2 regions of the Megasphaera intestinihominis genome follow, and region 2 is predicted to be linked to the other one. Evidence: riboswitches for the same ligand, from Rfam matches in the RefSeq annotation. Region 2 holds a riboswitch; the other holds the start of a gene.

Region 1 (4,604 bases), on a different contig from region 2:
ATCTGATTGCGCCCGCCGGAACGGGCAAAAAAGTGTTTCATCCGGCTCCCCTCCTATGCATCGCCGTTGACGTCGGCCATGATCTTATCGAACAAGGCGTCGTCGTTGAAAAATTTAACATACGCAGCCTCCCAGCCGCCGAAATCGCTGATCTTGGTCAGCTTGACCTTGAGATCGAAGCGGTCGGCATAACGCCGGAGGATATCCGGATTAGACGGCCGGAAACCGTTCTTGGCGGCCAGTTCCTGGGCCTCATCGGAATAGAGGTAGGCCAGGTATTCATGAGCCGCCTCTTCATGACCCTTGCGCCGGGCCAGGCGGTCGACGACAGCCACGCTGGGCTGGGCCAGGATACTGATGCTGGGCACGACGAGGTCGAACTTATCGGGATATTCGCGCATCGAATAAAGCGCTTCGTTTTCCCAGGCGATAAGGACGTCACCTTGTCCGTTTTCGACAAAGGTCGTCGTCGAGCCGCGGGCGCCGGAATCCATGACCGTCACATTGCGGTACAAGTCGGTCATGAAGGCCCGGGTCTTGATTTCATTTCCCCCGAAATGGTCAAGGCCCCAGCTCCAGGCGGCCAGGAAGTTCCAGCAGGCGCCGCCGCTGCTCTTCGGGTCCGGCGTAATGACGCTCACGCCGGGCTTTACCAGGTCGTCCCAGTCGCGTATCCCTTTCGGGTTCCCCTTGCGGACCAGGAAGACGATGGTCGACGTGTACGGCGCCGAATCGTTGGCGAAATCCCCCTGCCAGCCTTCATGGATGAGGCCGGCCCTTTCGATGAGCGACACATCGTGGGCCAGGGCCAGGGTCACGACATCGGCCTTGCTGCCTTCGATGACCGACCGGGCCTGACTGCCCGATCCGCCATGGGACTGGATGATGCGGATATCCTTGCCTGTCGTCTCACGATAGTGCTGCTGGAATAATTCATTGTATTCTTTATATAACTCACGGGTTGGATCATACGAGACATTGGTCAGCGTCATCGTGCCGCCGCCCCCGGCGTCATCGCTGCGTCCGCAGCCAGCCAGGGCCCCGGCGACGGCGAGTGCCGCCGAAAAAGCCAGTATAGCTATGATGCGCTTCTTGTTCATTTTCTTTCCCCCTCTATACCGGCTTAGATTCCTTACCCCTCAAATAAAGCCGTCGATAAATAGCGTTCGCCGCCATCCGGCAGGAGGACGACGATAGTCTTGCCTTCGTTTTCCGGCCGGCTGGCCAGTTCCAGGGCCGCCTGCAGCGACGCACCGGACGAAATGCCGACCAAAAGGCCGTCGGTCTTGGCGACTTCCCTGGCCCGGCCGTAGGCGTCCTCATTGGATACGTCGATCACATCATCTACGAGAGATATATCCAAAACTTTCGGGATGAACCCGGCGCCAATCCCCTGAATGGCGTGCGGGCCCGGCCGGCCGCCGTGCAGGACGGCGGAATCTTTCGGCTCGACGGCGACGATCTGGACGTCCGGCTTATGGCCTTTCAGGCCCTGGGCCGTACCGGTGATGGTGCCGCCTGTGCCGACGGACGAAATGAAGATATCTACCTTGCCGTCCGTGTCGCGCCAGATTTCTTCCGCCGTCGTCTGGCGGTGGATGGCCGGATTGGCCGGATTGTCGAACTGCTGGGGAATGAAGGCATTGCCGTAAGAATCCCTCAATTCTTCGGCTTTGCCGATGCTGCCGCGCATCCCCTCGATGCCCGGTGTCAGCACGATTTCCGCCCCCAGGGCCGACACGATCTTACGCCGTTCCAGGCTCATCGTATCGGGCATGGTCAAGATCAGGTGCAGGCCCTTCACGGCGGCGACCAGGGCCAGGCCGATGCCGGTATTGCCGCTCGTCGGTTCGATGATGACCGTATCTTTGTTGATCTTCCCCTGCCGTATCCCTTCGTCGATCATGGCTGCCGCTACGCGGTCCTTGACGCTGCCCAAGGGGTTCATGTACTCCAGCTTGGCCAGGACGCGGGCCTTGAGGCCGTGCCGAGCCTGCCAATGAGTCAGTTCCAAGAGCGGCGTGTTGCCAATCAGCTCTGTCAAATACGTTGCCACATGCTCCATGTACTCAGCTCCTTTTTGGCAAAAAGAAAAGCGCCGCCTGCTGATGCAGATGGCGCTATAAATAGACGTATGCCCATGACTTCATCTGCCAGGTTATTTCCTGCTGGAATTGGCACCTTACCTACGTAGGTTGCCGCAGCGTCATCGGGCCAGTCCCTCAGCTGCTCTGGATGAATAGGTTTCGTATTGTATTGTCCTTATGAATGGTTGTACAATACGATCATATCATACAACACATGATGGTCAAATTTTTTAAGTACCCCATGATAACATACCTCTTTGATGACTAAAATGAATAGCTTCCTATCGGAAACGTTACCAAGAGTGTACACTTTACAGAGTATATTGTCAAGGGATTTTAAGCAAAAACTTTCATATTTTACAATGTAAACGTTATACCTATGGCTTTAGATAGGAATTTAACTTTATAAATTATATTTTTTTATAAGTAAAAAGGGCTTGTTGTATATACAGCAGGCCCTTTTTAGGGATTAGCCGTTAGTGTCTAACAGCTAACCCCTAACCCCTAGCTGCTAACTGCTAACTACTGACCGCTAACTGCTGACTGCTGACACCCTCAATGCGTCGCCGTGGGCTGGGCGTCGTGATGGGCCGTTTTGTTGTCGGCGTGGACGAGTTCTTTGCCGCAGTAGTAGACGATGGAGATGGCCAGGACCATGAGGGCGATGGCCAGGACGAACTGCAGTCCTTCGATGAGGAACGACCAGTTACCCGAGGCAATCTTGATGATCAGGGCATAAGCCGATTCGACGAGGGCTGTCATGGTAACGCAGAACATGACGACCATGGGGATGTAGAGCATGAAGCTCTTGCGGCCTGTCGTCTTGAGGAAGACCGTCAGGCAGATGAGGACCATGGCCGACAGCAGCTGGTTGGCCGAGCCGAAGAGAGGCCAGATGTTCATGTAGCCGCCTAAGCAGAGCAGGAAGCCGAAGAACAAGGTGATGACCGTAGCAAAATACTTATTGACGCAGATTTTCTGGATCGTGTTCATTTCCTGTCCTTCATCGACGCTGAACAGTTCCTGGAAGGACATACGGCCGATACGGCCGACGGCATCGAGGGTCGTCAGGGCCAGGGCCGATACGCACATGGTCATGATGCAGGCAGCTGCCGTCTGGGACAGGCCGAACATGGTGAAGAAACCAGCGACGGCGCCGGAGAAGATCTGGAACGGCGTGCCCGAAGCGACGTGGCCGTTGGAAGCGGCAGCGCAGGCGATGACCAGGGAAACGACGCCTAAGACCGATTCGACGCACATGGAACCGTAGCCGACAAAGACCGAATCCTGTTCCTTATCCAGGGTCTTCGACGACGTACCGGACGAAACGAGGCTGTGGAAGCCGGAAACGGCACCGCAGGCGATGGTGATGAACAGGATTGGGAACAAATCCTTGCCGCCGACCGAGAAGGACGTGAAGGCCGGCATATTCAGCGTCGGCTGGGCGATGAAGATACCGATGACGCCGCCGGCGATCATCATGAGCAGCAGGAAGGCGCTGATGTAGTCGCGCGGCTGTTTCAGGAGCCACATGGGCATGATGGAAGCAAAGAAAATATAAGCGAAGATGATGTACAGCCAGGTCATGCGGTCCAGGTAAATCGGCAGGTCGATGCCGACATAGAGCATGGCGATCAAGAGGACGATGGCGATGACGAAGCGTACTTTTTCACTGGGATTGAACTTCTTGATGAACAGGCCAAAGGCAATGGCGACGAAGATGAACAGCATGGAAATGGAAGCGGCAGCCGCATTGGGCAGGACCATGGATCCATCCTTGGCAAAGCCATTGAACGTCGTAGCGACGATATCGCCGAAAGCGGCGATGACCAGCAGGCTGAAGACCCAGCAGAAGAGCAGGAACAGGCGGCGGCCCGTCGTGCCGATGTACTTTTCGATGAGGACGCCCATGGATTTGCCGTCATTCTTCATGGATGCGTAGAGGGCTGCGAAGTCCTGGACGGCACCGAAGAAGACGCCGCCGATCATGAGCCATAAGAAAGCCGGCAGCCAGCCGTAGGCAGCGGCGATGATCGGGCCCGTGACGGGGCCGGCACCGGTGATGGACGAGAACTGATTGGCAAAGACCGTGAACTTAGAAGACGGCGTATAATCCTGGCCATCTTCCAGGCGATGGGCCGGCGTCAGGGCGTTGGGGTCGATGCCCCACGTCTTAGCCAGCCACTTGCCATAGAACCGATAGGCTACCGCCAGGATGACGATAGCACAAGTGACTAAAACAACACCATTCATAGAAATTCCTCCTATACTCAAAAAAAACAAATGGATCTGTGCGGAGGAGCTGAAGATGTTAAGGTAAATAAAAATGAATGCCATAAAATACATCTTCGCTTCTGCGCATGTGTACGGTATAACACGATTAAAAGGGCCTGTCAAATATACTATGAAGTCATCGTCGGCGTTTTACTTATATTTTTTAAGAATAAAAAAGAGATTAAACGTTATGATTTCGTTTAATCCCTTTAACATATTACATGTCAATGTGACAATTATTTA
Region 2 (4,604 bases):
TTCCTATTATGACGACTGCGACCTGGTCATCAAAGCCGCAGCTGTCGCCGATTACCGTTCGGCCCATCCGGCGGAAAACAAGATCAAGAAAAACGACGATACCCTGACCATCGAAATGGCCAAGAACCCGGATATCCTCTATGGCCTGGGCCAGCGCAAGACCCATCAGACCCTGGTCGGCTTTGCTGCCGAAACGACGAATGTCATCGAATACGGCACGAAGAAGCTCAAGAAGAAGAACCTCGACATGCTCGTCGCCAACGACGTCAGTGCCGAAGGAGCCGGCTTCAAAGGGACGACCAACATCGCCACCCTGCTTTTCCCGGACGGCTCTATGGAAAAATTAGAAAAAATGGATAAAGACGAACTCGCTGCCATCATCGTAGCCCGCGCGGCTGCCATTATGGCGAAAAAGAATAGTTGATAGCAGGGAGTTTGCAGAAAAAGGACTGTCGCATGTGCGACAGTCCTTTTTAGCAGTCAGCAGCTAGCTGTTAGCAGTTAGCAAATGAATTTAACTTTAAAAGTATCTTTACAAACTATGGGCCGATCACAAAAAAATACACGGCCCGTGGCCTTGTGCGTAGGGGACGCCTGGAAGGCGTCCCGCTGTGATATTCGATCATAGCCCATTCGGGCTTAATAGTATGTTTTTTTAATCACGAACCACGAGCCACTAACCACTAACCCGCCCTACGATGGCTTTGGCGAAGCCGTTGAGGTTGGTCGGGCCGACGGAGAGGATGGGGCAGTTATTTTCTTTGGCTTCCGTAATGGCCCAGCGGACGAGGGGCGTCTTGCCGTCTTCCAGGTTGACGACTAAGAGGGACGCTTCTTTCAGCATCCGGTCATCGCCCGGCTGGCCGCTGATGAGGAGGACGGCACCGAAACGGCGCTGGATGCGGCGCTGCCAGTCGGGATCGCCGCCGGCCAGGGCTATCTGACGGCCCGTGAGGAAGCGGTCCAGCTGGCGCGTATAATCGCGCTGGGTCATGAAGGAGGGCAGGTCCAGGCCGCGGTCTTCCGGGTCCCGGACGGAACGCGACGCTTCCTGGGGCGTCACTTTCCGCGGCGCCTGGCCTTTGGTCATATCCGGCCGCACCTGGCGCTTGTTGAGTTCCTTGCGCAGGGCCAGGAGTTCGGCAATCTGGCTGGATGCCGTTTCCTTTATCTTTTCGATATACTGTTCCTGCTTGCGGATACGGTCTTCATACTGTTTGCGGTCCTGTTCGCGGCCCGTCCTTTCCGCATCGAGTTCCTGGCGCAGCCGTTCCAGTTCAGAAAGGACGGCCGTGCGGTTCTTGGCTTCCAGGCGCAGGCGCAGGAGTTCTTCCCGGTCGGCGTCCATCTGGGCTTTTTCTTCCCGCAGCTGCTGAAGTTCTTCTTTTTCTTTGCCCATCATCATGGCCGGCGTTTCCTGGCCGCCAGTGACGGCTTCGTCGGACCAGGGCTGGTCGCAGATGACCATGAGATAGATGCCCAGGGCATGGGCTGCCGCGTGCTTGGCCATCTGCACGTCTTCAAAGACGTCGGTCAAGCCGAGAATCTGACTGTCCGTCTGGAGCATGAGCAGGTCGATGATGCCCATATAGGAAAAAGATTCCATAGTCTGCGCCATATCGTAGCGTTCGAGGTGGATCGTGCCGGCGTAGATTTCTTCCGGGTTCTGTTTGGACGTATAATACGTATTGATGAGCAGCCGGTCGGCCGTCCGTTCGTAGATGCGCAGTACCAAGGCGTCTTCCTGGTCTGTGCCGGTGTGGCGGCTGAAGGTCAGCCGTTCCTGGGAAAGAAGGGTCGTCACCAGGCTCGGGGTCTTGTACCATTTGCCGAATACTTCTACCCGCTTGGCCAGCCGCAGGTCGCCGGGCTTGCTGCAGGTTGCATAATCAAAATAAGGGTCGTTGAAGAATATATCTCTAGGCCGCAATTTGGTCATATCTAATCATCCTTTCTATCTTCTCCATTATAACCCTGCCTATAGGGCAACGTCTAGTAGACAATGTTTTTTAGGCATAAAAAACACTTGCAAAATAGGCGGACTTGAATTATAATGGATGAGCAAACCAAATAAAGAACCATCAAGAGACGACGGAGGGACTGGCCCTGTGATGTCGCAGCAACCTTCAGCTATGAAAGGTGCTAATTCCAGCAGTGATATACTGGCAGATGGGGATTAGAAGCCCCTCTCATGAAGTCATGGATGAGGGGAATTTTTTTTTAAGGAGGATCACTCATGGCAAAAAATCGTGAATTCTTTACATCCGAATCCGTCACCGAAGGCCATCCCGATAAAATGGCTGACCAGATTTCGGACAGCATTTTGGATGCCATTCTCGCAAAAGATAAAAACGCTCGCGTTGCTTGCGAAACCCTGGTAACGACTGGTATGGTACATGTCGTCGGTGAAATTTCTACGACGTGCTACGTCGATATCCCGCACATCGTCCGCGAAACGATTCGTGACATCGGCTATACCCGCGCTAAATATGGTTTTGACTGCGACACTTGCGGCGTCCTCGTTTCCCTGGACGAACAGTCCCCGGACATCGCTATGGGCGTCGACGATGCCTTGGAAAAGAAAGAAGGCAATACGGATAAGTTCGATACTATCGGCGCTGGCGACCAGGGCATGATGTTCGGCTATGCTACCAACGAAACGGACGACTACATGCCGCTGCCGATTTCCCTGGCACACCGCCTGGCACGCCGCCTGGCCAAAGTCCGCAAAGACGGCACACTGCCGTATCTCCGTCCCGATGGCAAGACCCAGGTCACTGTCGAATATGAAGACGGCAAACCGGTCCGCATCGATACGATCGTCATTTCGGCACAGCACAGCCCCGAAGTCGGCCGCGAACAGATCGAAAGCGACCTCCTCGAATTCGTCATCAAACCGGAACTGCCGGAAGGCTTGTTCGACGACAAGACGAAACTCTTCATCAATCCGACTGGCCGTTTCGTCATCGGCGGTCCTCAGGGCGATTCGGGCCTCACAGGCCGTAAGATCATCGTCGATACCTATGGCGGCATGGCTCGTCATGGCGGCGGTGCCTTCTCCGGCAAGGACCCCACAAAAGTCGACCGCTCGGCCGCTTATGCAGCCCGTTACGTCGCCAAGAACGTCGTCGCTGCCGGCCTGGCCGATAAATGCGAAATCCAGCTGGCTTATGCCATCGGCGTAGCCCGCCCGGTTTCCATCCACGTCGAAACCTTCGGTACGGGCAAAGTCCCGAACGAAAAGATCGTCGAACTCATCGAAAAGAACTTCGACCTTCGTCCGGCTGGCATCATCGCCATGCTCGACTTGCAGCGCCCGATTTACAAACAGACCGCTGCCTATGGCCACTTCGGCCGCAACGACCTCGACCTGCCTTGGGAAAAGACAGACAAAGCCGAAACGCTCCGCAAAGAAGCCGGCTTATAAGAGGCGGTTCGATAAACTGAACATCCAGAAAAGAGGCTGTCCCATTAAGACAGCCTCTTTTTGGGTATTGAGTTTGCAGTTTGTAGTTTTTTAGTGCGACAGCCCCATACAAAGGAGGTGTCCTTTTGATTGCTGAAATCATCATCAATACGACGGCGAAACGGCTGCAGCAGACTTTTTCCTATACCGTTCCCGATGGTCTGGCCGTCCGCGTCGGCAGCCGCGTCCTCGTGCCCTTTGGTCATCGCCGGGAAGAGGGCATCGTCGTCGCCCTCCATGAACAGCTGGACGAACCGGCCGATTTCACACTGAAGCCCGTCGAAGGCCTGCTTTCGACGCAGACCGGCTTCCAGGAAGAAATGATCCGCACGGCCATCTGGATCCGCGACTACTATGTCTGCAACCTTTCCGAAGCCCTGCGCCTGTTCATGATCGACAAGAAGGGCCTGGTCCGCCAGGAAATCTTGTCCGTCGGCCCGGCTGCGCCTGTGAGTCCTGAAGGGCGGCAGCTCCAGGCCTATGTCGCCGACAAGGGGAGCCGTGAAAAGGGCAGCCTTGTCCGCCGCTTCGGCAGGGACCTCGTCGAAACGGCCCTGGCCCGCCAGGTCCTGACCAGCCGGACTTATTACAAGAACCAGATTGCCGACAAGATGGAAGACTGGCTTTCCTTCGTCCACGATGATGACGAAGACATCCTCCACGGCCGGCGGCGCCAGCAGGAACTGCTCCAGGCCTTGAAAGAGAAGGGGGAAGGGGCCGTTTCCTATTGGCAGGGCCAGGGCTACAGCCGCGACCTCATGCGCCGTCTCTGTGCGACAGGCCTGGCCCGCTGGAGCCAGCGGCCGGCCAGGACGACGAATATCCTGCCGACCCTTTCTGGCGATGCTCCCTTTACGCTGACACCGGAACAACGCCAGGCAGTTAAAGTTATCGGAAGCGATGAACAAGGAAAAACCTACGTCCTCCACGGCATCACCGGCAGTGGCAAGACCGAAGTCTACATGCAGCTGGCCAGCCAGGTCCTGAAAGAAGGCCGGCAGGTCGTCGTTTTAGTGCCGGAAATCGCCCTGACCGGGCAAATCGTCCGCCGTTTCCTGCGCCGCTTCGGCGACGATGTCGTCGTCATGCACAGCCAGCTTTCCCAGGGTGAGAAGCGCAACAACTGGCTGCGTATGCA

Evidence for each region. Region 2 has a riboswitch for S-adenosylmethionine ahead of metK (methionine adenosyltransferase). Riboswitches for the same ligand answer to the same signal wherever they lie in the genome.
Region 1: another riboswitch for S-adenosylmethionine. It lies ahead of cysK (cysteine synthase A); the one in region 2 lies ahead of metK (methionine adenosyltransferase).

The regions. Positions count from the first base shown of each region.
Region 1 covers NZ_JBBMEU010000025.1:17,697-22,300, forward strand. The annotation lists gene cysT (sulfate ABC transporter permease subunit CysT) at 1-41, opposite strand, end outside; gene WMO23_RS05490 (sulfate ABC transporter substrate-binding protein) at 54-1,100, opposite strand; gene cysK (cysteine synthase A) at 1,133-2,065, opposite strand; SAM riboswitch class I at 2,144-2,242, opposite strand; gene WMO23_RS05500 (carbon starvation CstA family protein) at 2,643-4,340, opposite strand.
Region 2 covers NZ_JBBMEU010000037.1:3,028-7,631, forward strand. The annotation lists gene coaBC (bifunctional phosphopantothenoylcysteine decarboxylase/phosphopantothenate--cysteine ligase CoaBC) at 1-424, shown strand, start outside; gene WMO23_RS07205 (hypothetical protein) at 677-1,939, opposite strand; SAM riboswitch class I at 2,076-2,176, shown strand; gene metK (methionine adenosyltransferase) at 2,237-3,427, shown strand; gene priA (replication restart helicase PriA) at 3,553-4,604, shown strand, end outside.